DNA from 3 places in the Fictibacillus sp. KU28468 genome. Region 3 is predicted to be linked to each of the others. Evidence: riboswitches for the same ligand, from Rfam matches in the RefSeq annotation. Region 3 holds a riboswitch; each other region holds the start of a gene.
What was found. A riboswitch is a leader RNA that binds a small molecule or an ion and turns the genes downstream of it on or off. The one in region 3 is predicted to bind S-adenosylmethionine.

Region 1 (8,074 bases), 490 kb from region 3:
ACAAATCAACTATAAATAAAGAGTCTCTCCCAAACCGGGGGAGGCTTTTTATCATATAGGTTATGGAAGTTGACACTCTTGAGAAAAAGAAGTATATTACTTATTGTTTCTCTATTTTGTGCAAAATTTAATTTTAGGCAATGCAATATATGGAATTAAATGGAGGTTATCTTATGTCAACCAGAGATTTCACAGATGTTATCAATGAACGTCACTCAGTAAGAAAATATGATCCTTCTGCAGAACTGGCAGCAGAAGAAATTACAGAACTCCTTGAGGACGCAGCTAAAGCACCATCTTCTTGGAACCTTCAGCACTGGAAGTTTCTTGTGTTCCATGATCAGCAAGCAAAAGAGCAGCTTCTTCCGATTGCTTATAATCAGGAACAAGTAGTGCAAGCATCAGCTGTTGTTGCCATTCTTGGTGATTTAGAAGCTGACCAAAATGCTGACAGAGTTTATCAGGATGCTGTTGATGGCGGATTTATGACAGAGGAAATTAAAACAGCACTTGTTAGCCAGATTAAAGATGCTTATGCAACCCGTCCGGAAATGGCTCGTGATGAGGCCATCCGCAATGCCTCACTCGCATCCATGCAGCTTATGCTTACAGCAAAAGCAAAAGGACTTGATACGTGTGCAATGGGTGGATTCAATGCCGATGAACTCGTAAAAGCGTTTGGCATTCCGGAAAGGTATCTTCCCGTTATGCTGATATCTGTAGGAAAAGCAGCTAAAACAGCTCATCAGACTGCCCGATTCCCGATCCAAGAAGCGATTGTATGGAACAAATTTTAATTTATATAAAGTAAAAAAGCAGCTCTCACATGTGAGAGCTGCTTTTTTTAGGCTTCAAGCCAGTTCTGAGACCAATTTTCCACTTCTCTCATGATCGGCTGGATCGCCAATCCTTTTTCAGTAAGGGAATACTCTATGCGTACAGGGGTCTCTGGAATAACCACCCGTTTTACTAAACCATGCTGTTCAAGGTCCTTTAATCTCTCAGAAAGAATCCTGCCGCTCACTCCGATGGCTGATTCAATGGCACAAAAACGGTGAGGGCCGGATAGAAGCAGATAAATAATCATGCCCGTCCATCGCTGGCTCAAGAGATTCATTGCTTTTTCGAACCTGGGACAAAGTTTGGACGTGTTCATTGTGTACCTTCACCTCGCTAATTTTAGTATAACATAAGATGATTTTTATTAATATAATTACTTTTAGTAAGTGTTGATAAACAAAAAAGTACCAGCCAGGCGGCTAGGTACTTTTTTTGTTTATTTTCCATTAGAGACGGGCACGGCATTAAAGTATTCTTCCAGTGTTTCTCCTTTGCCCATGATCTTTTGTGCAACAGATTTTCCTACAAAACGGATGTGCCAAGGCTCGTACTTATACCCGGTAATGGAGTCCTTTCCTTCGGGATAGCGAATAATAAAGCCGAACTCTGAAACATGTTTAGCAAGCCATTTTGATTCTTGTGTGCCGCCAAAACAATCTTGGGCAGGACACTTTCCGCCGTCTCCAGCTACATCAATCGCCAATCCTGTTTCATGTTCACTTGTTCCAGGAAGTGCGCTGTATGTTCTTGCTTTTTCATAGCCATCGCGTTTTGCATAATTATTGAACAGCGTTGTTTGTGTAGCATGCGAACGGTATGCTGATACTCCAGTCAAGTGGATACCTTCTTTTTCCGCGGCAGCAAACATGGTTTCAAGCGCATCAGCAGCAGCCTTGCGCATCATGCGTTTCTCGGACTTTTCACTGAAAATAAACGGTACATCAGGATAAACAAGGTCTGCCGGCTTGTAGTTTTCAGGCAGTTTAGAACGTTTGTTTACTAGAACCGGAATACTTTCTGGATGGGCTACAACAGAGACACTGTCGTCCTTTTGAGCTGGCGGTTTTGGCTTTTTATTCTGACCCTGCGAAGGCTCGCCCGGTTCATTTTTTTTCTTATCCTGATCTTTTTTCGGTTCAGGATCCTGGCTTACATTGCCATTATTGTTCTTGTTTTCGCCGTTCTTTTTGTTTTCATCAGAAGGTGTGTTTTTATAATCGTTTTTTTTTGTCGGTTCATTCTTTTTATGTGCCTCATGTTCATGTTTTTCCGTTTTATGAGACGTATTTTCTTTTTGGGTTTGATCATCATTGGAACAGCCGGCAAAAAGAGCCAGACTTAATGCAAGTGCAACTCCTGAAACTAACCTTTTCTTCATATGTAAAACTTCCTTTCAAAATTGCGTTGTTGATTCCGACTTCTAATTATAACTGAAGTTTCCCTGTGAAACAAAGGATGAAACTGAATATTATATGAACATATCATAGTACAATGAACCAATACGTTAAACATTCATAAAATAAAATATTAAAAAAATAGATAAATAGGTTTCAGGCTTGTAAGTGCCGGGAATAGATTTAGAAAACTGGTAAGGAGGGATGGACAATGGATATGAATCAAGTTGCACAGCCTATTTCGAAGCCAATGACCCAGTCCGTTCTGAAGCAGCCGCTATTGCTGGCAGCAGGAACATCTAAAAAACCAGACGAAGATCGAAAACCAGAGTATGAATTAACGTTTTTGAATCCAAACTGATTTTACTAGGAGATTGTGCTGATGTTGAACTAAAAAGCCTGGACTCATATGGATGGAGTTCAGGCTATTTATTTTGTTTTCATCCTTTAAGTTCTGGTTCTCTAATTAAACACATTCATGGAACTATATTCCATGAATGTGTTTGGAGGCGATATAATGAGCATGAAATGGCAAGAGATTATAGACACTGAAGAAGAATTTGAGAAATTGCGTTCTCTTTGTGGAACACCCAGTATACGGGCTGAGAACAAAGTAATCTCATATCTTGACCAGCATTGCCGGGAATTTATCGGAATGTCCCCTTTTTTGACGCTGGCTACATGTGATTCGGAAGGCAGATGCGATGTTTCACCAAGGGGAGATATCCCCGGATTCGTTACCGTGCTAGACGAACATCACCTATTTATCCCTGAACGTCTTGGCAACAAAAGAATGGATTCTGCACAAAATATCTTAACAAACCCGGGCACGGGTTTGTTATTTATGATTCCGGGCCTGGGGGAAACGCTAAGAGTGAACGGAAAAGCCTTTATCTGCCGTGACAAAGAGCTTCTAGAATTAAGTACTGTCAATGGCAAACTACCCTTGTTTGGAATCGTAGTGAAGGCTGAGGAATGCTACTTGCATTGTGCCAAAGCGTTTATCCGCTCCGGGCTTTGGTGTCCTGAATCATGGGAGCCGAAAGAATCGCTGCCATCTGCGGCTAAAATGTTGGCAGCACATATGAATATTCCCAATATGAGTACTGAGCAGGTAGAAGAGGGTTTGCAAGAAGGATACAGACACCGGCTTTATTAAAAAAGGCTGTTTTCGTAACCGTTGTTCCTCTTAGAAGTGGTTGATTGGCATCCTGAAACGGATCCGTCAAATGGGAGGCTATAGATATGAACCAGAATGAAGAAATCAGAAGGCAGCTGTTAAAAACGGTAAGCGGTCTAAGCGATGATCAGTTAAACGAACCGGAAGAGAAGGGCAGATGGTCGATCATGCAGACGCTGCATCATCTATATCTCATGGAAAAATCGATCGCCATCATCATATCAAACCGTTTAAAAAGTAAAATAACGGTATCTGCAGAACCGAAACCGATTGAAATGACGGTGGACCGCAGCAGAAAAGTAGATGCTCCTGTTTTTGCTGTTCCCACGAAACGGTATCTGACCCTGGAAAAAATAAAAGAAAAATTGGAAGAATCACGAAATGAGCTGAATAAGGTAGCAAACAGCAATGATCAAGAGGCTTTGGAACAGAAATCCTACCCTCACCCGGTGTTTGGCCCGATGCCATTAAAACAATGGATTCCTTTCGTGGGGTATCATGAAAAGAGACATCTGGCTCAAATTGAAGAAATTAAGGAAAAGGTTCTTTCTTAGACAATTAAGCTAGACATCAACGGGAAGTTATACCTTAGTTGACTTATCAGAATACCTGCATTAAAATTTTACACAATAGAATAAATTGCTGATCAGAAAACTGAAGGCACCGCTATGCATGTTATTCCTTATGCACAGCGGTGCCTTTTTGCTGTCCTTTTCTGGTGAGGGAATATTGGAGGTATGTTATGTCTTTCAGCTATGTCAGCCATCTTGAATGTCCAAAGTGCGGCAGCATCTATGCTCATCACGAACCTAATCAATTGTGCCAGTGCGGTTCCCCCCTTCTCGTAAACTATGATTTAGAGGAACTGAAAAATGAGAATGAAATTATTAATAAGAAGAGGAATGATCTTTGGAGGTACCACAAACTTCTTCCTGTTATAGACCCAGATCATGTGGTATCACTGGGAGAGGGGATGACTCCTTTATTATCCATGCCTGCTCTCGGTGAGAAGCTTGGAATTGCAAATCTGCTCATGAAAGATGAGGGCATGGTACCTACCGGGTCTTTTAAGGCCAGGGGAGCGGCAGTCGGCGTTTCAAAAGCCAGAGAGCTCGGTATTACCCGGCTTGCCATGCCGACCAATGGCAACGCAGGAGCCGCCTGGTCACTCTATTGTGCAAGGGCCGGCATAAAGCCGTACATCGTTATGCCGGTGGATGCCCCAGTCATTACGAGAAAAGAAGTGGCGATTTCAGGTGCAGAGCTCTTTCTTGTGAACGGCCTGATCAGTGATGCCGGAAAAATTGTCGCGTCCCTTGTGAAGGAAGAAGGTTTCTATGATGCTTCCACATTAAAAGAACCTTACCGGATTGAAGGCAAGAAAACGATGGGGTATGAAATTTTAGAACAATGCGGAAGCGAGCCGCCTGATGTTATTGTGTATCCAACAGGCGGAGGAGTGGGGCTGATTGGCATATATAAAGCATTGAAAGAATTCAGGGAACTGGGCTTATTTAAAGGAAGCAGACTGCCGCGTTTAGTCGCTGTCCAGGCTGAAGGATGTGCACCGATCGTAAAAGCATGGGAAGAACACAAGAGTGAATCGGAGTTCTGGGAAAATTCTGAGACAGCTGCTTTTGGTATCAATGTTCCAAAAGCGATCGGAGATTTCCTTGTCCTTGAAGCACTTTATGAAACGGATGGATGCGCCGTTGCCGTTTCAGAAGATGAAATTAGCTTTACTCAGCGCCAAACTGCAGAGCTTGAAGGGAGTTTTATTTGTCCGGAAGGAGCGGCTGTGTTTGCCGCCTCAAAACGATTGAGGGAAAATGGCTGGATCAAAGCAGAGGAAAAGGTGATATGCCTAAATACTGGGCAGGGGATTAAATACCCTGATTCGTTTTCTGTAGATCCTCCCGTTTTAGAGCCTGGAGAAATCATTCGAAAATAAAATGAGTTATTGTCTTGACAATAAGATGGAAATCCCTATAATTGAATCCAATAGAATACATTTATCTTATATTTCTTATTTAGAGAGGTGGAGGGATCTGGCCCTTTGAAGCCTCGGCAGCGGACTCAATTATGAGCACTGTGCCAATTCCACAAGCAAAACGCTTGAATGATAAGAAGAGTATGACTTATGATGGCGATTCAACCTCTTCTTGTGCGTATTTTGCTTCCGCAAGAAGAGGTTTTTATTTATGCGAAAAACCAACTAATTCACTGTGAAATATAAGGATTGCTGATTGGTCAACCAAAGGCGCTTCATCATGAAAATGACGGCGGTTATTTTTTTGTTAAAAGCTTTATTAGTAAACGTAGTTGTTTATTTGTGGGGTGTGATTGAACCGCCTTCTGCTTTTCGGGCGTTTCATTTGTTTCACAAATCAGCAGGCTCATATCATCGCCAGCTATCACACACACCTTACTGTATAAAAAGGACTTGAGGGTCTCTTTCAAGCATCAGTATGCGATGCACAATAGGAAAGAAAATCAACAATGTGCTTTAAAAAAGCCTTGTAAAAAGGAGGGATTGTTTTGGAAAATCAACTAAGAAGAGCTGTGGAAAGCAAACGAAATCAGCTGATCAATAAACTCATCAATATGGGCATTTATAAAAAAGATGAGCTTCATTTATTTCAGCTGGCACTCTCTGATCTTGAAGAGGAGTATGCAAAGGCGGTAGGCGGCAAGAACAGCCTTCCGCAGGCTAAATAAACCACTCATTGAAGTATTCTTGCTTTTTTCGCGCCTGCTCCCCTTCTATTCTGTATTCGCTGCAACGGTTTTCTTAAAAACAGGGCAGCAATAAGAAAAACAGCGGGGAAAAGCAGCAGATGATACAAGTCAGACAGTACAACTTCTCTAATCATTCCCCCGGCTGCTTCTCGCAGTAAACTGACTCCATACGTAAACGGCATATACGGATTAAGCTTTTGAAAGAAGGAAGAGGTCATTGCCACAGGAAATGTTCCGCCTGAACTTGAAAACTGCAGAACGAGAAAAATAACCGCCAGGCCTTTACCCACATTTCCAAAGATGGAAACGAGCGTATACGTTAGTATGACAAAGACGATGCTCAGGAACATGGCAAATAAAACAAACCATGTTTTGTCCACAATGTAGGAATGGATAATGAACAGGTCACCAAGAGATACGACAAGCCCCTGCAGCATGCCGATCGTTGCAAAAGTCATCAGCCTCCCAAAATAAAAAGAAAGCGGTGAAATCTCTCCTTTACTTGGAACTTCACCTACTTTAAGAGAAGAGATGAGCAGCATTCCTCCCACCCAAAGCGCAAGTAAGGTGTAGAAGGGAGTCATGGCTGAGCCATAATTAGGAATCGGAAAAATTTTATTCTCTTTCAACGTGATAGGAGCGGCCAGAAAATCACTTTCCTTTTGAGCATCGTTCTTTAACGCTTTAATGATATCTCTCAAATTATTGTTGCGTTCAAAATCCCTGATTTTGTCTGCCGTACGTGTGATGGATTTCTCCATGGCGGGCAAGTCTTTTTCTGCAAATATAGCGGCCCTGTGGATTGCTTGTTCTATTTGGGGAAGCTGGGTATCCATCAATATCCCTGCTTTTTGAATATCTTGTTTGACACCCGGCAAATCGTTCCTCATAAAATCTGCTGCCTGTTGGATTTTCTGTTCTTGTGCGGGCCAGTCCTGTTGAGCAAATAAAGAAAGCTTCTGCAGAGGTTCGGTGTATGAGTCTGCACGGCCAGAAAGGATTTCTTTGTTCTGCTGGACGGTATTTTTAAGCTGATGCAATTCTTCTTTGATCGCTTCTAATTCATCAGGCTGGTATGAGATATCCGGGTTAGTTTTTTGTGCTGCGTTTCCTTTTGAGATCGCTTTATCTGCGGCTGTCTCCAGGTCAGTCAGTGAGCGTTCAAGATTCCCTGCCGTGTCATCTGCAGTTTGAAGTTTTAACAGATTATCCTGAAGAGGAGCCAACTGGTCGAACACCACTTTGATTTTAGGCAGACTTTCTTCCGTTTTAAGGATAACAGCCCCCAGCTTATCGATGTCGGGCACGCTTTTTTGAAACTCTTGGATCATACCCGCTCTTTTTTTTAACTCATTCATTTTTTGATCAAGCGAGATGATACGGTCTCCCATCTGATTGATTTGAGAAAACTCTTTTTCCAGAGAAAATATCTTCTGTTCAAAGCTGAGTATTGTTGGCATTTCTTTTTCTAACGTCATGCCAGCTTCGTTAAATTTTTTAAAGATGGCGTTTCCTACACTCTTCGTGAAATTGTCGCTAACCTGGTTGATAACAGTGGAAACTCCTGACTGGGTGATCTTAGGTGATACAGCATTGATTTTTTCGTTTACTGTATATACGATTTCAGGTTTTTCAGGATTTTCACTCGCGATGCTTGAAATCTTTTGTGAAAAATCACGTGGAATGAAGAGACTGGCATAATACTTCCCTTTCACCACTCCATCATGAGCGGTGTCTTTATCCACAAAGGTCCATCCTAGCTTATGATTGTTCTTTAAATTTCTTACGACTTGACGTCCGATATTAATGTGCTCATCCTGCAACAGGGCTCCTGTATCTTCATTCGTGATGGCAACCTTTATGCCTGATGTGTTTTCATAGGGATCCCACATGGCCTTAATATTCACCCAGGCATAAACAG
Region 2 (8,074 bases), 1.5 Mb from region 3:
CCGTTAAATTCTATTAAATTTCCATCTGGATCACTGACATAAACCTGATGCCACGGTGTTTTATTATCCGGCTTATTTAAATAAGGTATTTGATGGTGGTCCAGCTTTTTTAACAGTCTCGGAATATCTGTAACACGGATGGCAAAATGACCATCCCTGCTATCCAATTCATCCGTTCCTCTCAAAGCCTTGCCTTTTGCGTTTGCGATCAAATGAAGCTGTGTTGCCCCAAAATCGTACCAAACACCTGGAAAGCCGAACTGAGGCCGCTCTTTGCTCGCCGAAAAACCCAAGATTCCCTCATAAAAATAAAGTGCTTTTTTCAAATCAGTAACTACTAGTGATACATGATGGACTCCTTCGTACATGGCTTCCCCTTTCTTTCCTCTTAATTTTCCGTTCATCACTTTTCTGTTCTTGATAAATCATACCATAAGATGTTTTCTTATTTAAATTGTAGGCTCTATCCTGATAAAATCCACATAATTACCTCCGTTAGAAAATAATTTAGTAAGAGTACGATTGTCGGAGGTGAAATCCTTTGAAACATGTAAAATCCTATGTTCCTTTCCATAGCAATTTCGATCCATGCCAGCCGATCGGAAGAAAGTATTATTCTACTCCTCCTCACTTATATATGACATTCCAGCCCTATAACCTGCCGCAGTTCTCACCACAGGAAGCATTAAAAAAAGGAACGCTTTGGCCGGTATTTTATGATTACTATGAAAATCCTTATGAAAGAAGGAGTTGATCAGGAATGGAAACAGGCCTTCCAGCTGAGTATTATCAGCTCCTCGAGGAATTACAGGCGGTTGATTTTGTGCTTGTTGAATTAACCCTGTATTTAGATACCCATCCAAATGACACAGCCAGCATCCATCAGTTCAATCATTTCGCCCGGGAACGAAAAAAATTGAAGAAAGCCATTGAGTCAAAATATGGGCCGATGCAGCAATACGGAAACAGTTATTCAGGTGCTCCCTGGGATTGGAACAAAGGACCTTGGCCGTGGCAGGTATAAAAGTAAAACCATGGGAGGGCAACTATGTGGATTTATGAAAAAAAGCTGCAATATCCTGTTAAAGTCAGCACATGCAATCCGAAGCTGGCTAAGTTTTTGGTTGAACAATATGGCGGGGCAGACGGTGAGCTTGCTGCTGCATTACGGTATTTGAATCAGCGGTATACGATCCCTGACAAGGTCATCGGCTTGCTCACCGACATAGGAACAGAGGAGTTTGCCCATCTTGAGATGATTGCCACCATGATCTATAAATTGACAAAGGATGCCACTCCCGAGCAGATGAAGGATGCCGGACTCGATACCCACTATGCCAATCATGACAGCGCGCTCTTTTATCATAATGCAGACGGTGTGCCATTTACTACAGCTTATATTCAAGCCAAAGGAGATCCGATCGCTGACCTGTACGAAGACATTGCAGCAGAGGAAAAAGCACGTGCTACGTATCAATGGCTGATTGACATGTCGGATGATCCAGATCTCAATGACGGGCTGAGGTTTTTGAGGGAAAGAGAGATCATCCACTCCATGCGGTTCCGTGAAGCTGTTGAAATTCTAAAAGAAGAGCGTGATCAAAAGGTTTTCTTTTAACCTCATTTATACCGGAAGCTGCAAACCGCTTGAATTCATCCAGGCGGTTTTTTCATTTATTTACAATTTCTTCACAATGCCTTTAAACAGCGGCAATAAACCTCTTGTAATCTGAAAGGGAAATCGTTATACAAGGAGGACTTCCATGGCAAGAGTAACCGGCTGGATCTATGAAAAGGAATGTGATGTGTTTAAATGGGTGAACGGCAGACTGCAGCACCGTTTGCTGGATAAGTATTTCAATGGGATCACACACATTGGCGGAGCAACGTGCACCATTCTAACTACACTGCTTCTCCTGCTTACCATTCCTGTCGATCTGAAGAAATTTGCTGCTGCAGGAATCCTGTCTCTTATTCTCAGCCATATTCCTGTTGCGATCTCAAAGAAATGCTATCCACGGAAACGCCCTTATCTGATGATCGCGGGTACCAAGACCTTCAGTAATCCGCTGAAAGACCATTCTTTCCCTTCAGGACATACGACCGCAATCTTTTCGGTCATCATCCCGCTCGCTTTCATCCATCCAGGATTGCTTACCATACTGCTTCCGCTCGGGTTGTCTGTTGGCATCTCGCGTATGTATCTCGGCCTTCATTACCCAACCGACGTGCTCGCCGGTATGATCCTCGGGATCAGCTCAGGAATCTTTTCCGTGTTTTTACTCAACGTTTATCTCGTTCCTTACTTTTTATAAAATTTAGGAGGGGTTACATGAAAAAAGCACCACAGGAAAACTGTTTGATGATTGTGCAAGAAATCAGTCCGAATCTCAATCCAAGAATCGCTCTAGCAGCAATCTTCAAGCTTCCTGTATTCATGAAAACCTTTGAGCATAAACCTCCGGATTTAATTGTAAAGGTGCCAGGCACCGGCTTTTGACATATGTCAAAAAGCGGTGCCTGGCACCTTTTCAAAAATAAACACTTAAATCGATTCATAAAATAACAAATCGATAATAAACTAGTCGATGTCAATAATAAATTTAGTTTTTCGATAATAAGTTCTTCTCAAAACTCTACTTACATAAAGAAATTCACTTTGTTACTTGCAAAACCCACGTTATTTCCATATCAAGGGTCGGCTCACCATCATTTCACTCAATAAGTAGTCTCTTTACTCGTAAAACTGGTCAATCATTGCCTCTTTTGATCAAAATAACTTTATTTCAAAAGAAAAACCGGCCCAAAGGCCGGTTTTTTTCAATGTATTTATGCGTTTGCTTGATCTTTAAGTGCTTCTGCTTTATCTGTTTTTTCCCAAGGAAGCTCAACGTCTGTACGGCCAAAGTGTCCGTATGCCGCTGTCTGTTTGTAGATTGGACGGCGAAGGTCAAGCATTTTAATGATTCCCGCAGGACGAAGGTCGAAGTTTTGGCGCACAAGATCAACCAATACTTCTTCAGAAACTTTTCCTGTTTCGAATGTGTTGACAGCGATCGATACAGGCTGTGCTACACCGATTGCATATGCAAGCTGAACTTCTACTTTGTCAGCAAGTCCGGAAGCAACGATGTTTTTCGCTACGTAACGAGCGGCGTACGCTGCAGAACGGTCAACTTTAGTTGCATCTTTACCGGAGAATGCTCCACCACCGTGGCGAGCATATCCGCCATACGTATCAACAATGATCTTACGGCCAGTTAATCCAGCATCACCTTGTGGTCCGCCGATAACGAAACGGCCTGTCGGATTAATGAAGTATTTTGTGTTTTCGTCGATCAATTCTGCAGGTACAACAGGCTTGATGACTTGTTCTTTAATGTCGGCTTGAATTTGCTCAAGTGTAATTTCTGGATGGTGCTGAGTGGAGATAACAATCGTATCGATACGAACCGGTTTGTCATCCTCATCATATTCCACCGTTACTTGAGTTTTACCATCCGGACGAAGGTAAGGAACTTCTTCGGTTTTACGCACTTCAGCCAATCGGCGGGACAGGCGGTGTGCCAAAGAGATCGGAAGCGGCATAAGTTCAGGTGTTTCATTGTTGGCATAACCAAACATAAGACCTTGGTCACCAGCACCGATCGCTTCGATTTCTTCATCAGTCATTGAGCCTTCACGAGCTTCAAGCGCTTGGTCAACACCCATCGCGATATCCGCTGACTGCTCATCAATGGATGTAAGAACTGCGCATGTTTCAGAATCGAAACCGTATTTTGCACGGTCATAGCCGATTTCTTTGATCGTTTCGCGAACGACTTTTGGAATATCAACATAAGTAGATGTGGTGATTTCACCAGCAACAAGCACAAGGCCTGTCGTTACGGATGTTTCACAAGCGACACGTGCGTTCGGGTCGTTTGCAAGGATTTCATCCAGGATCGCATCGGAAATTTGGTCACAAATTTTATCCGGATGCCCTTCCGTAACTGATTCAGATGTAAAAAGACGACGGCTTTTAGACAATTGAAATCCTCCTTCTCTATTGAAAGCATAGAGCAATTTTTTTATAAGATACGGTACTCATTCCTATATGGATACTTTGTTTTGTAAAATATTCAGGTTCAAACTGTTTTAAGACATAAAAAAAGCCTTTCCCTGGACCTAAAATACACGAGGGAAAAGGTCTTATTTCTACGCCTTCACCTCTTATTTTCAAGGTTTTTCACCTTGCAGGTTAGCACCTTTTCACTTCACTGCACAAGATGCATATGTGATGATGAAGTGTCGGTTGCTGGGTTTCATAGGGCCTGTCCCTCCACCTACTCAGAATAAGAGTAGCCGTTCCCGAAATATAATAGCGCAGTTCGACAAACCTGTCAACTTGAAAAGCTATACTCTCCCTCTCCGGCGGGAGTCTGGGAGATCCTTCAAACGGAATTAAGTACCAATTATAAATGAAAGATTATGCTTTTAAAAACAAAGAGCCTGATTTATGAACCAATTTACAATTTGCTAAATAAAATAGTATACATTATTTGTTTCAATGTGTTATACTAATTTCGAATTTACTTACGATATTAATGATAAATATATTTCTTAAAAGGATGGTTTTGCGAACATGAATACGGTTGATTTAACGACGACTTTAGATGACATTCTATCCAGCGCTGCTACTCATGAAAATCTACCTGTACCTATGCTAGTTGAAAAGGCGCTGCTCCGAAATGAAGGCATTTTATCTTCAACCGGTGCTCTCAGGGCCACTACTGGAAAATATACTGGACGTTCTCCCGAAGACAAATTCATCGTGGATGAAGCTAGCACACAAGATAAAATAAACTGGGGCAAAATCAATAAGCCCTTTAACGAAGAGAAATTTGAGCAGCTCTATAAAAAAGTACTTCATTACTTAGGACAAAAAGAGGAATTGTTTGTATTCAAAGGATTCGCTGGTGCCGACCACGCGTACAGGCTGCCTATTCAGGTGATAAATGAATTCGCTTGGCATAACCTGTTTGCCCACCAAATGTTCATCCGTCCGACAGCTGAAGAACTAAAAGGAATCGAAGCGGGGTTCACCGTGGTATCTGCACCAGGATTTCAAGCAGATCCTGCTGTAGACGGGACCAATTCTGAAACCTTCATTATTATATCATTTGAAAAGCGTATCGTGTTGATCGGAGGAACTGAATATGCAGGAGAAATTAAAAAGTCCATCTTCTCAGTGATGAACTACATTCTTCCTGAAAAAGGGATCCTTTCTATGCATTGCTCCGCAAATGTCGGGCAGGAAGGCGATGTAGCTCTGTTCTTCGGATTATCGGGTACCGGGAAAACTACGCTCTCTGCTGATCCGCATCGTTCATTGATCGGGGACGACGAACATGGCTGGGCTAATACTGGTGTTTTTAACATTGAAGGCGGCTGCTATGCAAAATGCATCAACCTCTCTGAAGAAAAAGAACCGCAGATCTGGAATGCGATCCGTTTTGGAAGCGTTCTCGAAAATGTCGTTCTTGACCATGAAACACGCGTAGGTAATTATAGCGAAGGTACGTTGACTGAAAATACTAGGGCTGCCTATCCAATTCAGGCGATTCCGAATATTATCCAGCCAAGTGTTGCTGGTCATCCGAACACGATTATCTTCCTGACAGCTGATGCATTCGGCGTATTGCCTCCGATCAGCAAACTGACAAAAGAACAGGCCATGTATCATTTCCTTTCCGGCTACACGAGCAAACTTGCCGGAACAGAACGAGGAATCACATCTCCTCAAGCGACCTTCTCAACATGCTTCGGTGCACCGTTCCTTCCATTGGATGCAACTGTATATGCCGAAATGCTCGGAGAAAAAATCGATCATCATGAAGTAGAAGTATACCTGGTGAATACCGGATGGTCAGGCGGAGAATATGGTGCCGGCAAGCGCATGAACCTTTCCTACACAAGAGCCATGGTTCAGGCTGCCCTTCAAGGGGAATTAAAATCTGTAGAGACGATAACCGACCCTATTTTTGGACTGCATACACCAGTACATTGCCCAGGTGTTCCTGATCAAGTACTTCAGCCGAAAAAGACTTGGGAGAACCCGGAAGATTACGACCACAAAGCAAAAGAGCTTGCAAGTAAGTTCAAGGAAAACTTCGAAAAATTCAACAATGTGCCAGCAGAAATTAAAAGTGCAGGACCGCTTTGCTAAGTTAAGAAAAACTTTAGAGCCCTGGGCACTAAAGCTAGATCCAAAACTCCTACAAACCGCTTCCCAGCCGAAGCGGTTTTTTTATTTTCCATAAAAAGGTTGAAATCGACACTTATGTCATTTATAATAACGACATAAGTGTCATTTTAATTCCTAGGAGTGATTTCATGGAAAAGAAAGCAGGTAATACATTAAGGCAGAACAAATCTTTTAAGTTTTTAATGTCGGCACAGGTCATTTCCAATCTTGGTGACTGGCTTAGCATCATGGCAATTTTTTCATTGATGGCTTTTAAATGGAACGCCTCACCGCTGGAGATGTCATTTGTCATTATTTCACTTGGACTCCCCATGACGGTTCTTGGACCGGTTGCTGGCGTGATCGCCGATCGCATGAACCGTAAAACCATCATGGTTTGTTCTGATTTTTTCCGCTGTATCATTATTCTTGGTTTGATCGTTGCATCTGTGCCTTGGCATGTGTACATTCTGCTTATTCTTCTGGGAATCTTCTCCTCTCTTTTTACTCCCGCCAAAAGCGGCATGCTGAAAGAAATTGTGTCCGATGACGATATGCAGCAGGCTGCTTCGATCAGCTCTGTCATCCAGGACGCGACGAAGATTATCGGTCCTGCCATCAGCGGATTTTTAGTAACCACGGCTGGAATCAGCAGCGTTTTTATTCTTGATTCAGCCAGCTTTCTCTTGTCCGCTTTGCTGCTGTTCGTGCTTCCAGGTGTTAAACCGCTTCACGTAAAAGAAAAACGCACAAAAGGATCTGTTATATCAGATTTAAAAGAAGGCTTTCAATATATGAAAACAGTACGCTTTATTTTGTTTGGCACTGGTCTCATGTTTGTTTCCATGTTGATCTTGCAGATGGCAGATGCCCAGTTTTCCGTTCTGATCCGATTACTCGAGACGGGCAGCCCGGCATTGGTAGGTCTAGTGGTCACCTGCTCAGGAGTTGGCTTTCTCGTGACCGGCCTATGTTTGACAAAATGGCAGATCAGTTCTCCATGGCTGGCAATGACGATCGGTATCTTCTCGCTTGGAGGCGGTTTTATGATCATGGGATATCTGGCTTCTCTCCAGCTTCCCCACCCATTTATCTGGGCTCCTGCGCTAACCTTCTTAGCTGCCTCAGGCGCAGGTTTAATCTTCATCCCTTTCAATACAGCCGTTCAGAGACTAACACCCGTTCATATGACAGGAAGAGTATTTGGCCTGACGGGAAGCATTATAATGCTAGCGACTCTTATAGGCCCGGTGACTGGCGGATTTGCTGGAAATCAATTCGGAGTGATCTCCGTATTTATTGTTTCTGGCGCTGGACTTGTTACAATAAGCATAGCGGCATTGTTTTTACGAAAATCGATTGAACGGAGCGATCAGTATGTCACCGAAAGTGCCTCACGAGCACAAGGAACAACGACAGCGTGAAATTTTAATGGCATCTAAAAAAGTGTTTGCCCAAAAAGGCTATGAAGCTGCCTCTATTAAAGACATCATGGATGCCACTTCCATCAGCAGGGGCGGAATCTATGCCTACTTCTCAAACAAAGAGCACATCTTTCTTTCTCTATTGGAACAAATGATGGAGGATAACCGCAAGGAGCTGGATGAGCTCCTTCAAAAGAATAATGGATCCGTTTGGAAAACTCTCCTTACCTTATTGGATGACTACAGAAGGGCTGAATACGAAGACACGGAAAATCTTTTTAGTGCGGCAATCGTTGAATATGGAATTACGCATTGGCGAAAACCGGAAAACAGAGATTACATCGAAAAACGATACGAAGGTGCAGCCAGTATTTTTAGCGTTCTAATCCAAAAGGGTGTGGACGCCGGTGAGTTTAATCCGATT
Region 3 (8,074 bases):
AAGGTCTATTTGACGGCTTCAGCAATGCCATTAACCTTTGGACCGGAGAAAACATCAGTCCAGCTTATGCGGTTGTAAATGCCAAAGATTTCTTGATTTTAAAATTAAGTTAACGTAGAACCAGTTATCTTAGAGCCTGGCCGGTTGTTTAATCTTGTGGTCATCTCGTCACTTCGGGCGGCCAGAGACGCTAAGTTCCCTGCCCTGATGGGAGTCATATCGATGTGGGGAATCAGTGTCCCGCTTGCTTATTTTTTAGGAATTTCGATGGAGATGGGACTGCTTGGCATATGGATCGCCTTTATCGTAGATGAATGGCTGCGCGAACTTCTTATGCTTTGGCGCTGGAGGTCAAGAATCTGGGAGCGGAAGAACGTATTGGATATTCAGCCCGGCGCAGCTCACACATAGAAGGGGCTGTCCAAGAAGTCTGTAAGCTGTTGATTTCCGTTCCAGGGTGCTCGCTTTTACCGGCGCGAGCTCCTACTTTCGCGGGGCGTGCGGTGAGCCTTACCGGCGTGAACGCCTACTTTTTGGCGCTAGCGCCTGCGGGAGTCTCACCTATCACGCTAGTCCCGCAGGACAAGGAAGGCTCCGGCAGCGTTTTATCGCACGAAGAAAATGTGAAGTTCATTTTCGAGGAGTCTCGCACCTTCCACTTCAATCAACTTTTCATTGAAGATTTTCAAGACAAAAAGGAGCTGCTGAAGGTCAAGTTTCGACTTTCAGGACAGCCCCTTTTTCAATCGATAATATTAATGTTATAGTCGTTCAGCCAAGTATCGATTTGAGACAGATGGGCCATGAGCTGTGGCCCGGTCATTAGCTGGCCGAACCAAGGAACTTTAAATGCTTCACCGTTTGTATCAATAATCGCCTGAACTTTTTCTTTTTTTATCAATTCCAGTATAGGTGAACTGCTGTTATCGATGATCGACTGAAGCCACTCTTTCACACTTTGCGTATAGTTTGGATTATGTGTTTTCGGATAAGGGCTTTTCTTTCTATGAAGAACCTCATCCGGCAGGATTCCGGTAAGTGCTTTCCTGAGAAGGCCCTTTTCCCGTCCTTCCAGCATCTTCATCTCCCACGGTATGTTCCAGGCGTATTCAACGATCCGGTGGTCAGCAAACGGTACCCTGACCTCCAGACTTGCCCCCATGCTCATTCGGTCCTTACGATCGAGTAATGTTGTCATAAACCAGATCATGTTTAAGTAAAAAATCTCCCTGCGTTTCGCCTCCACTCCCGTTTCTCCATCAAGCCTTGGCATTTCCGCGAGTGATTCTTGGTACCGCTGTTTCACATAGGAAGATAGATTGAGCTTATTCTTCCAATGATCATGCAGCAGATCTTCACGCTCAGCCGTTGAACTCATCCATGGAAAAAGGGGCCGGTTCATAACTTCTGGTTTATGAAACCATGGATAACCGCCAAAAATTTCATCGGCACACTCACCGGAAAGTGCAACCGTGGAATGATCTTTAATCAGTCTGCAGAACCAAAGCAATGAGGAATCAACATCTGCCATTCCCGGAAGATCTCTTACTGCTACTGATTCCCGAAGGTGATTGACCAGCAGCTCTGTGTCAATGACACAATTGTGATGGACGGAGCCTGTGGCTTCCACCATCTTTTGGATAAATGGACCGTCGGCGTTCGGCTGGAAATCACTCGCTTTAAAGTACTTGTCATTATCCACATAATCGATGCTGAACGTGTGGAGCCGGCCTCTATTCTCTGATTTAAAATGCTCTGCCGCAATCGCGGATATCACACTTGAGTCAAGGCCTCCCGATAAAAAGGTGGAAACCGGCACATCGGCAACAAGCTGCCGTTGAACAGCATCCACCACCAGCTCTCTCACATTGGATATGGTTTCCTCCAGCGAATGAGGATGACGCTCGCTCTTCACGTTCCAATACCGCCAAAGCCTTCGACCGTTTCTATCAAATGTTAAAGCATGGCCGGGCCTGAGTTCACTGACCCCTTTAAACACACCATGTCCCGGAGTCCTTGATGGCCCCAGCCCGAAAACTTCCTGAAGACCTTCGCTCTCCAGTTCGGCTTTTACATCAGGATGAGCCAGGATCGCTTTTAATTCCGAACCGAACAAAAGACGCCCTCCCGCTATAGAGTAAAACAGCGGTTTGACACCAAGACGGTCTCGTGCAAGAAACAATTTTTCTTTTTGGGAATCCCAGATCGCAAAAGCAAAGATCCCATTAAAGTGATCAATACAGCTTTCTCCCCATTCAATATAGGAAATGAGAAGCACTTCGGTATCAGAATGACCTTCAAACCGATACCCTTTTTTCAACAGTTCTTTTCTTAAATCCTGTGTGTTATAAAGCTCACCATTATAACAAAGTGTGCAAGGGGCGTTCTCTTCTCCCCTCGTCATCGGCTGTGCGCCGCCTTCAAGATCCACAACCGCCAGCCTTGCATGGCCGAAGCCTGCATGAGTGCGGCTCCATACGTTCAAAGCGTCCGGACCGCGTTTCGATAATGTAGCTGCCATTTTAATCAATGTTTTATTTTCCTGTGAAACGTCGCGCTTCCAGTCTATCCATCCAGTAATCCCGCACACCGTCATCACCCTTTCCATTCGGATGCTGATTCATCCTTCCATAAGCGCCCAATACTTACTTTATGCAGGTAAGTGATAATGGTTCACCGGTATGAGTGGGTAATTATGCAAGATTGAAAAGCTTGCAAGCTAGCCATAAAAAAAACTGCAGCAAAGGAAGCTCCCTTTGCTGCAGTCTAGTGTGTAATCTGATTATTTAACGGCTGTTTCCTGTTTATCGTAGAGGGGCACCCAGCCTTCCTTTGATTTAAAGATTCGGACGGCCACAACTTTGCGGTCATCCATGAGTGTAAAGTAATGGCGATAGTTTTCAGGTACAGAAATGAGATCTCCTGGCTCTAGCTCGACGTCAAAAAATCGTCCCTCTGGCCCTTCAATCGCAAAAATACCGTGTCCGCTCACAATTAATCGTACTTCATCATCAGAATGGTGATGCTCTGCCAAAAAGTTTTTCAGCAGCTCATCAAGATTTGGAGTATCCGGTGACAGGGCAATTATGTCTTCTGTCACGTATCCTCTTCTTTCTGACAGTTCATCAATTTCTTTTCTGAAGACCTGAATGATTTCTGCTTTCTCTTCATCACTTAAAGAATAGTTTTCTTTCAGGTGTGCAGGAAGTTTTTCAATATCCCAATTTTCGTAGATTACTCCCTGGCTTTCAAGATAATCACTAACCTTCTTAAGTTCTTCATATCTCTCATGGTTATCATGAAAACGTAATTGCGCCATATGGCATCCCCCTATACTCTTTCGTTTTAAATAAGTGATGGTTGTCCATCATGAAACTGCATTATTGATTTCATTTTAATATGATAGGAAAATAGAAACTCTATTGCTTCCAAGTGCCTTTTCGCCTCAAATCCCGATTTGCCCCAAACGGTGATTCCGTGGTTTCGAATAAGGACAGCTCTTGTATCAGGACCAATTGCCTTTCCGAAGCTTTCGGCCAATATCTTAAGATCCGCATAGTTCTCAATAATGGGAACCGTGATGGACCCATCTTCTTCCCAGATGTTAAAGGCCTTGATCAGTTCCTGCCCTTTGAAAGTAACCTGCCCCTCTCCTGCATACAATTCTGAAATCACATTATTGTCCACAGTATGCACATGGAGACAGCAGCCCGCATCGGTCAGCTGATATACTTTTGAATGAAGGCCGGTTTCAGCTGAAGCGCGGAGATGTGTCGGATCAGCCGCATTTCCCTCTGAATCCACCAATAGAAAATCCTCAGTCGTCCTTCTTCGCTTATCCTTTCCGCTTGCGGTAACCAAGAAGGTAAGCGGTTGATCGCTTACCTTAATGGACAGGTTTCCGCTTGTTCCTGGAAACCAGTCCCTTAATGCCAATTCATCTTTAATGTCCGCCAGTTCTGTCCATAGCGCATCAAGCGTACTCAAACTCTCACTTCCTTTTCCTCAAGATACTGTACAATCTCATAAAAAGTAGAGAAAGGATCGTATGCAATGCTGAGTTCTTCGCATTTCTCGATCAAGAAATCTCTGGCAAACACTTTATCCGCAATCTTGGCGGCCTGCAGGTCTGTAATGGAATCACCGATCACAATTTTTTCATAACGGGAAGAATCGTAGCCTCTCAGTATAGTAGGTTTACAGCATCCACAATCATTGCCGCAGGAAGAATCGCAGGAGTGCGGCCAAAGAATCTGTATTGTCTCTCCATGAAAATTACTCCCGTTGCAATAAATCTTATCTTGATTAATTATTCCATCAAGCATTGGATAAACGAAAAAATCAATTCCACCACTGACGATAAACAGAGGGATATTGTGCTCTTTTGTATAAGCTGCAAATTCTTTAAATCCTTCTCGAAATTTTGCTGTTGAGAGGACATAGTCCACAATCTCATTCTTCCTGTCGGATGGAATAAGGGAAAAAAGTTTCCCTACACCTTCCCGGATAGAGATCTCCTGATTTAGAATTTGATCTTTAATGAGTTCCCAGCCGTTCGGAGCAAAATTCTTCATGATATCGATAATATTATCTTTTTCGGTAATCGTACCGTCAAAATCACAAAAGATAATTTTCGTTTTGCTCATGCCTTTACCAATCCGCCCCACAAATCAAGCGCTTCCTTTAAAGGTTTACTTTCCTGGCTGATCTGTTCAAGAGATTTGTTTAGCATCAATCCATCGATTGCATCCCGGAAAGCTCTTCCGCCATCCACAGCCCCTCCTGGATGGCCGTGAACACCCCCACCAGCATTAATAATGCTTTCAATGCCAAAATCCTGAAGCAATAGCGGTGTTAAACCAGGATGGATTCCTGCTGATGGTACCGGGAATGCCCCTTTCCAGTTTGCATCCTTCTCAGTCAGTTCGCCTGCAATGCCGATTGCATCTTCTTTTCGAAGGGCGACACTGCCATATGGTGACGGGAACAATACGAGATCCGCTCCTGCAAGGCGGAGCAGTTTACCAAGAAGCAGACGGTTGGAGATCCCATAAAATTCCGATGGTGTAATGGCGCCTGATAAGGCAGGATGTGCCATAATCGGAAGGCTGATGTCCGGATCTTCTGCTAAGCTTTGCAAGACGTCAAGCCCATAGGCGAAAACGTTAAACAGCAATGCGCTTGCCCCGAGCTCTGCCGCCTTTTTTGCTTTATCTTTCAGTTCATACGTACGCCCTGTCAAATTCACTGCATACAGTGTCTTATGTCCGGTCTCTTGTTCAGTTGCCGTTAATACTTCTTTAGCAGCTTTTATTCGTTCTTCAAATGGTGTCAGCGGATTATCGAACAGAATTTCATCATCTTTTACGAGGTCCACCCCGCCCAGCGCTTGTTCCTTCAGCTGATTCTTGAAATATTGAAGATCCCTGCCGATCACACCTTTAAAAATACTCATTAGAAGAGGCCTTTCAAAAACCCCCAGCTGATTGCGAATTCCATCAATTCCAAAAGAAGGTCCAGGAAAAGCCGAAGCCAATTCAGGGGAAAAATCAAGATCGATCAGCTTTACTTCTCCATCCAACGATAGTTTACCGAAAACAGTCGTCAAGATTGCCGGCAAGTCCGCTGTGAAGTTAGCGGCAGGATACGCGATTTTAAGAAGAGCCTGTTTTCTGGACGAGCCAAAGTATTGATTTACCCTCGTATCTTCGGGCAATTCATTGATTTCCACTACTTGGCCTTTATGGTTTCGCAGCTGTTCTTTCTGAAGATCCGGCAAGTCCGTCCATGAACCGACCGTCAGTCCGAGTGCAATTCCTTCAGCTTTTTTCTCAAAGTTGCCTTTTGGATCATGAACCAGATAGGTTGCAGTTATTGTCGACATGCTGAAATCCCTCCGAAAGCATAGATTTATATTAGAAAGGCGCAATCGCCCTGCTAAGGTCCTCGGAGCCGAAAAAAAGAAACATGTTTTCAGCCCTGGGCGCTGGAGCTGGACATTACTTCTATGCCAGCTGAATTTTGTACTCGCTTTACACTTAACTTAAAAAACCTCTTCCCGAGGGAAGAGGCATAATAAACACAGAGATACCGCTTCCTCTCATCTGTCAGCTGCCGCTGCAAGAATTAGCACCGTTTTTATCCTAAAGGATAAGCCGGTTGCCGGGCTTCATAGGGCTAGTCCCTCCACCTGCTCTTGATAAGAGAATAAATAAAATTATTCGAATGTTAGAATTACTTGTGATTATGACAGGTAACAAAAAATCTGTCAATCTCTTAAATGTTCAACACTATCAAAATAATTTTAGCTGGGCTATCCGATCAACGGCTTCCTTCAGCTTGTTCTCATCCGTTAATAGCCCTGCTCTAACATAACCGTCTCCTTCTTTGCCAAAACCGATGCCTGGTGCAACAACGACATGTGCATGCTCCAGAAGATAATCTGCAAAACTTTCAGATGTGAATCCTGAGGGAACAGGTAGCCAACAAAAGAAGGATCCTTTAGGGGCAGTCACATCCCAGCCGATCTCCTTCAATCCTGAAATAAACACATCACGCCGTTTTTCATACATGGCGACCAGGTTTTCCACGCACTCCTGCGGCCCCAGGAGTGCTTTAGCTGCAGCTTCCTGTACAGCTGGAAAAAGGCTGACATAGAAGTGGTCCTGAAGAAGATTAATGCTTTCAATCACACTCTCGTTCCCGATGGCAAAGCCTACTCTCCAGCCAGCCATGTTATACGTCTTGCTCATCGTATAGATTTCGATACCCTGTTCTTTCGCACCAGGAACCTGCAGATAGCTGACCGGTTTCTCGTTTTCAAATCCGATGGCTCCATAGGCAAAATCATGGACGACTAAAATATTATGCTTTTCAGCAAAGCTTACTGTATCTTCAAAGAACGGCACTGTCGCTACACCCGCCGTTGGATTATTCGGATAGTTCAAGAACATGAGTTTTGCCCGTTCTGCATCCTCTTGTGAGATTTCAGCGTAATCAGGCAGGAAATCATTTTCCTCTTTAAGAGGCATCATGCTCATCTCAGCTTCCGCCATGGCAAGTCCTGACCAGTAATCGGGATATCCAGGATCCGGGACCAGGGCTAGGTCACCTTTGTTCAAAAAACATTGTGAAATCTCTACTAAACCCGCTTTACCTCCGAATAAGACAGCTACTTCTTTTTTTGGATCAACGTCTACGCCGAATTCTTTCTTGTAATGTTCAGCAACTGCCTCTTTTAAAAAATCATAACCCCTGAACGGAGAATATTTATGATATTGCGGGTTATGAGCAGCCTCCTGCAAAGCGGCCACAATATGCGGAGGAGTGGGCTGGTCAGGGTTTCCCTGGCCAAGGTTGATAATATCATGCCCTTTAGAAGCAGCAGCACTCACCTTGCCTACCAGCTTTGCAAAAAATTGTTCAGGCAGCCGCGATAAAGCTTCTGCTTGCTGAAATTGTTTCACGGTTACACATCCTGTCTTTCGTAATTTTCTTGAAATTCTAATCAATTATGTTATACGCTTAATTAAAATCTGTCAAAACGTTTTAATGGAGGTTAGCATGAAACTTACTGTTGCAGCGATTCAAATGGATATTCAGCTTGGCAATCCCAAGGAAAATATTATGAGGGCTTCAGAAAGAATTGAACATGCAGCAATGAAAAAACCTGATGTGATTGTTCTTCCTGAACTGTGGACTACAGGCTATGATCTAGAAAGGCTAGATGAGATAGGAGATACAAACGGCGATGAGATCAAACGATTAATGAGCGGCCTTGCCAGCAAATACCAAGTGAACATTGTTGCAGGTTCCATCGCTAAGAAAACGGTTGAAGGAATCTATAACACCATGTATGCCTTTAACCGAAAAGGTGAGCAGACCGGCGAATACAGTAAACTCCATCTGATCCGGCTAATGCAGGAAGAAAAATATATTTCTCCGGGCTCCCGCAAAGGAAATTTCTTGCTGGAAAACGTTCCTGCTGCCGGTGTCATCTGCTATGATATCCGTTTCCCTGAATGGATTCGCGCCCATATTCTTGAAGGCGCCTCTATCCTGTTTGTTCCTGCCG

Region 1: another riboswitch for S-adenosylmethionine. It lies ahead of OKX00_RS17500 (Fur-regulated basic protein FbpA); the one in region 3 lies ahead of mtnW (2,3-diketo-5-methylthiopentyl-1-phosphate enolase).
Region 2: another riboswitch for S-adenosylmethionine. It lies ahead of metK (methionine adenosyltransferase); the one in region 3 lies ahead of mtnW (2,3-diketo-5-methylthiopentyl-1-phosphate enolase).

What each region holds. Positions count from the first base shown of each region.
Region 1 is NZ_CP110666.1:3,340,767-3,348,840, reverse strand. It holds gene OKX00_RS17535 (nitroreductase family protein) at 174-797, shown strand; gene OKX00_RS17530 (winged helix-turn-helix transcriptional regulator) at 845-1,156, opposite strand; gene OKX00_RS17525 (M15 family metallopeptidase) at 1,277-2,218, opposite strand; gene OKX00_RS17520 (hypothetical protein) at 2,446-2,595, shown strand; gene OKX00_RS17515 (pyridoxamine 5'-phosphate oxidase family protein) at 2,752-3,393, shown strand; gene OKX00_RS17510 (DinB family protein) at 3,480-3,968, shown strand; gene OKX00_RS17505 (threonine synthase) at 4,157-5,365, shown strand; SAM riboswitch class I at 5,438-5,543, shown strand; gene OKX00_RS17500 (Fur-regulated basic protein FbpA) at 5,953-6,132, shown strand; gene OKX00_RS17495 (YhgE/Pip domain-containing protein) at 6,138-8,074, opposite strand, start outside.
Region 2 is NZ_CP110666.1:1,365,436-1,373,509, reverse strand. It holds gene OKX00_RS07100 (VOC family protein) at 1-404, opposite strand, end outside; gene OKX00_RS07095 (spore coat associated protein CotJA) at 542-754, shown strand; gene OKX00_RS07090 (spore coat protein CotJB) at 761-1,024, shown strand; gene OKX00_RS07085 (manganese catalase family protein) at 1,049-1,618, shown strand; gene OKX00_RS07080 (phosphatase PAP2 family protein) at 1,764-2,315, shown strand; gene OKX00_RS07075 (hypothetical protein) at 2,333-2,500, shown strand; gene metK (methionine adenosyltransferase) at 2,830-4,029, opposite strand; SAM riboswitch class I at 4,210-4,341, opposite strand; gene pckA (phosphoenolpyruvate carboxykinase (ATP)) at 4,625-6,208, shown strand; gene OKX00_RS07060 (MFS transporter) at 6,376-7,650, shown strand; gene OKX00_RS07055 (TetR/AcrR family transcriptional regulator) at 7,604-8,074, shown strand, end outside.
Region 3 is NZ_CP110666.1:2,849,144-2,857,217, forward strand. It holds gene OKX00_RS14780 (glycoside hydrolase family 13 protein) at 1-113, shown strand, start outside; partial or broken gene OKX00_RS14785 (MATE family efflux transporter) at 124-411, shown strand; gene OKX00_RS14790 (hypothetical protein) at 441-767, shown strand; gene asnB (asparagine synthase (glutamine-hydrolyzing)) at 743-2,599, opposite strand; gene OKX00_RS14800 (1,2-dihydroxy-3-keto-5-methylthiopentene dioxygenase) at 2,783-3,319, opposite strand; gene OKX00_RS14805 (methylthioribulose 1-phosphate dehydratase) at 3,346-3,987, opposite strand; gene OKX00_RS14810 (2-hydroxy-3-keto-5-methylthiopentenyl-1-phosphate phosphatase) at 3,984-4,646, opposite strand; gene mtnW (2,3-diketo-5-methylthiopentyl-1-phosphate enolase) at 4,643-5,884, opposite strand; SAM riboswitch class I at 6,098-6,206, opposite strand; gene OKX00_RS14820 (pyridoxal phosphate-dependent aminotransferase) at 6,294-7,466, opposite strand; gene OKX00_RS14825 (carbon-nitrogen family hydrolase) at 7,552-8,074, shown strand, end outside.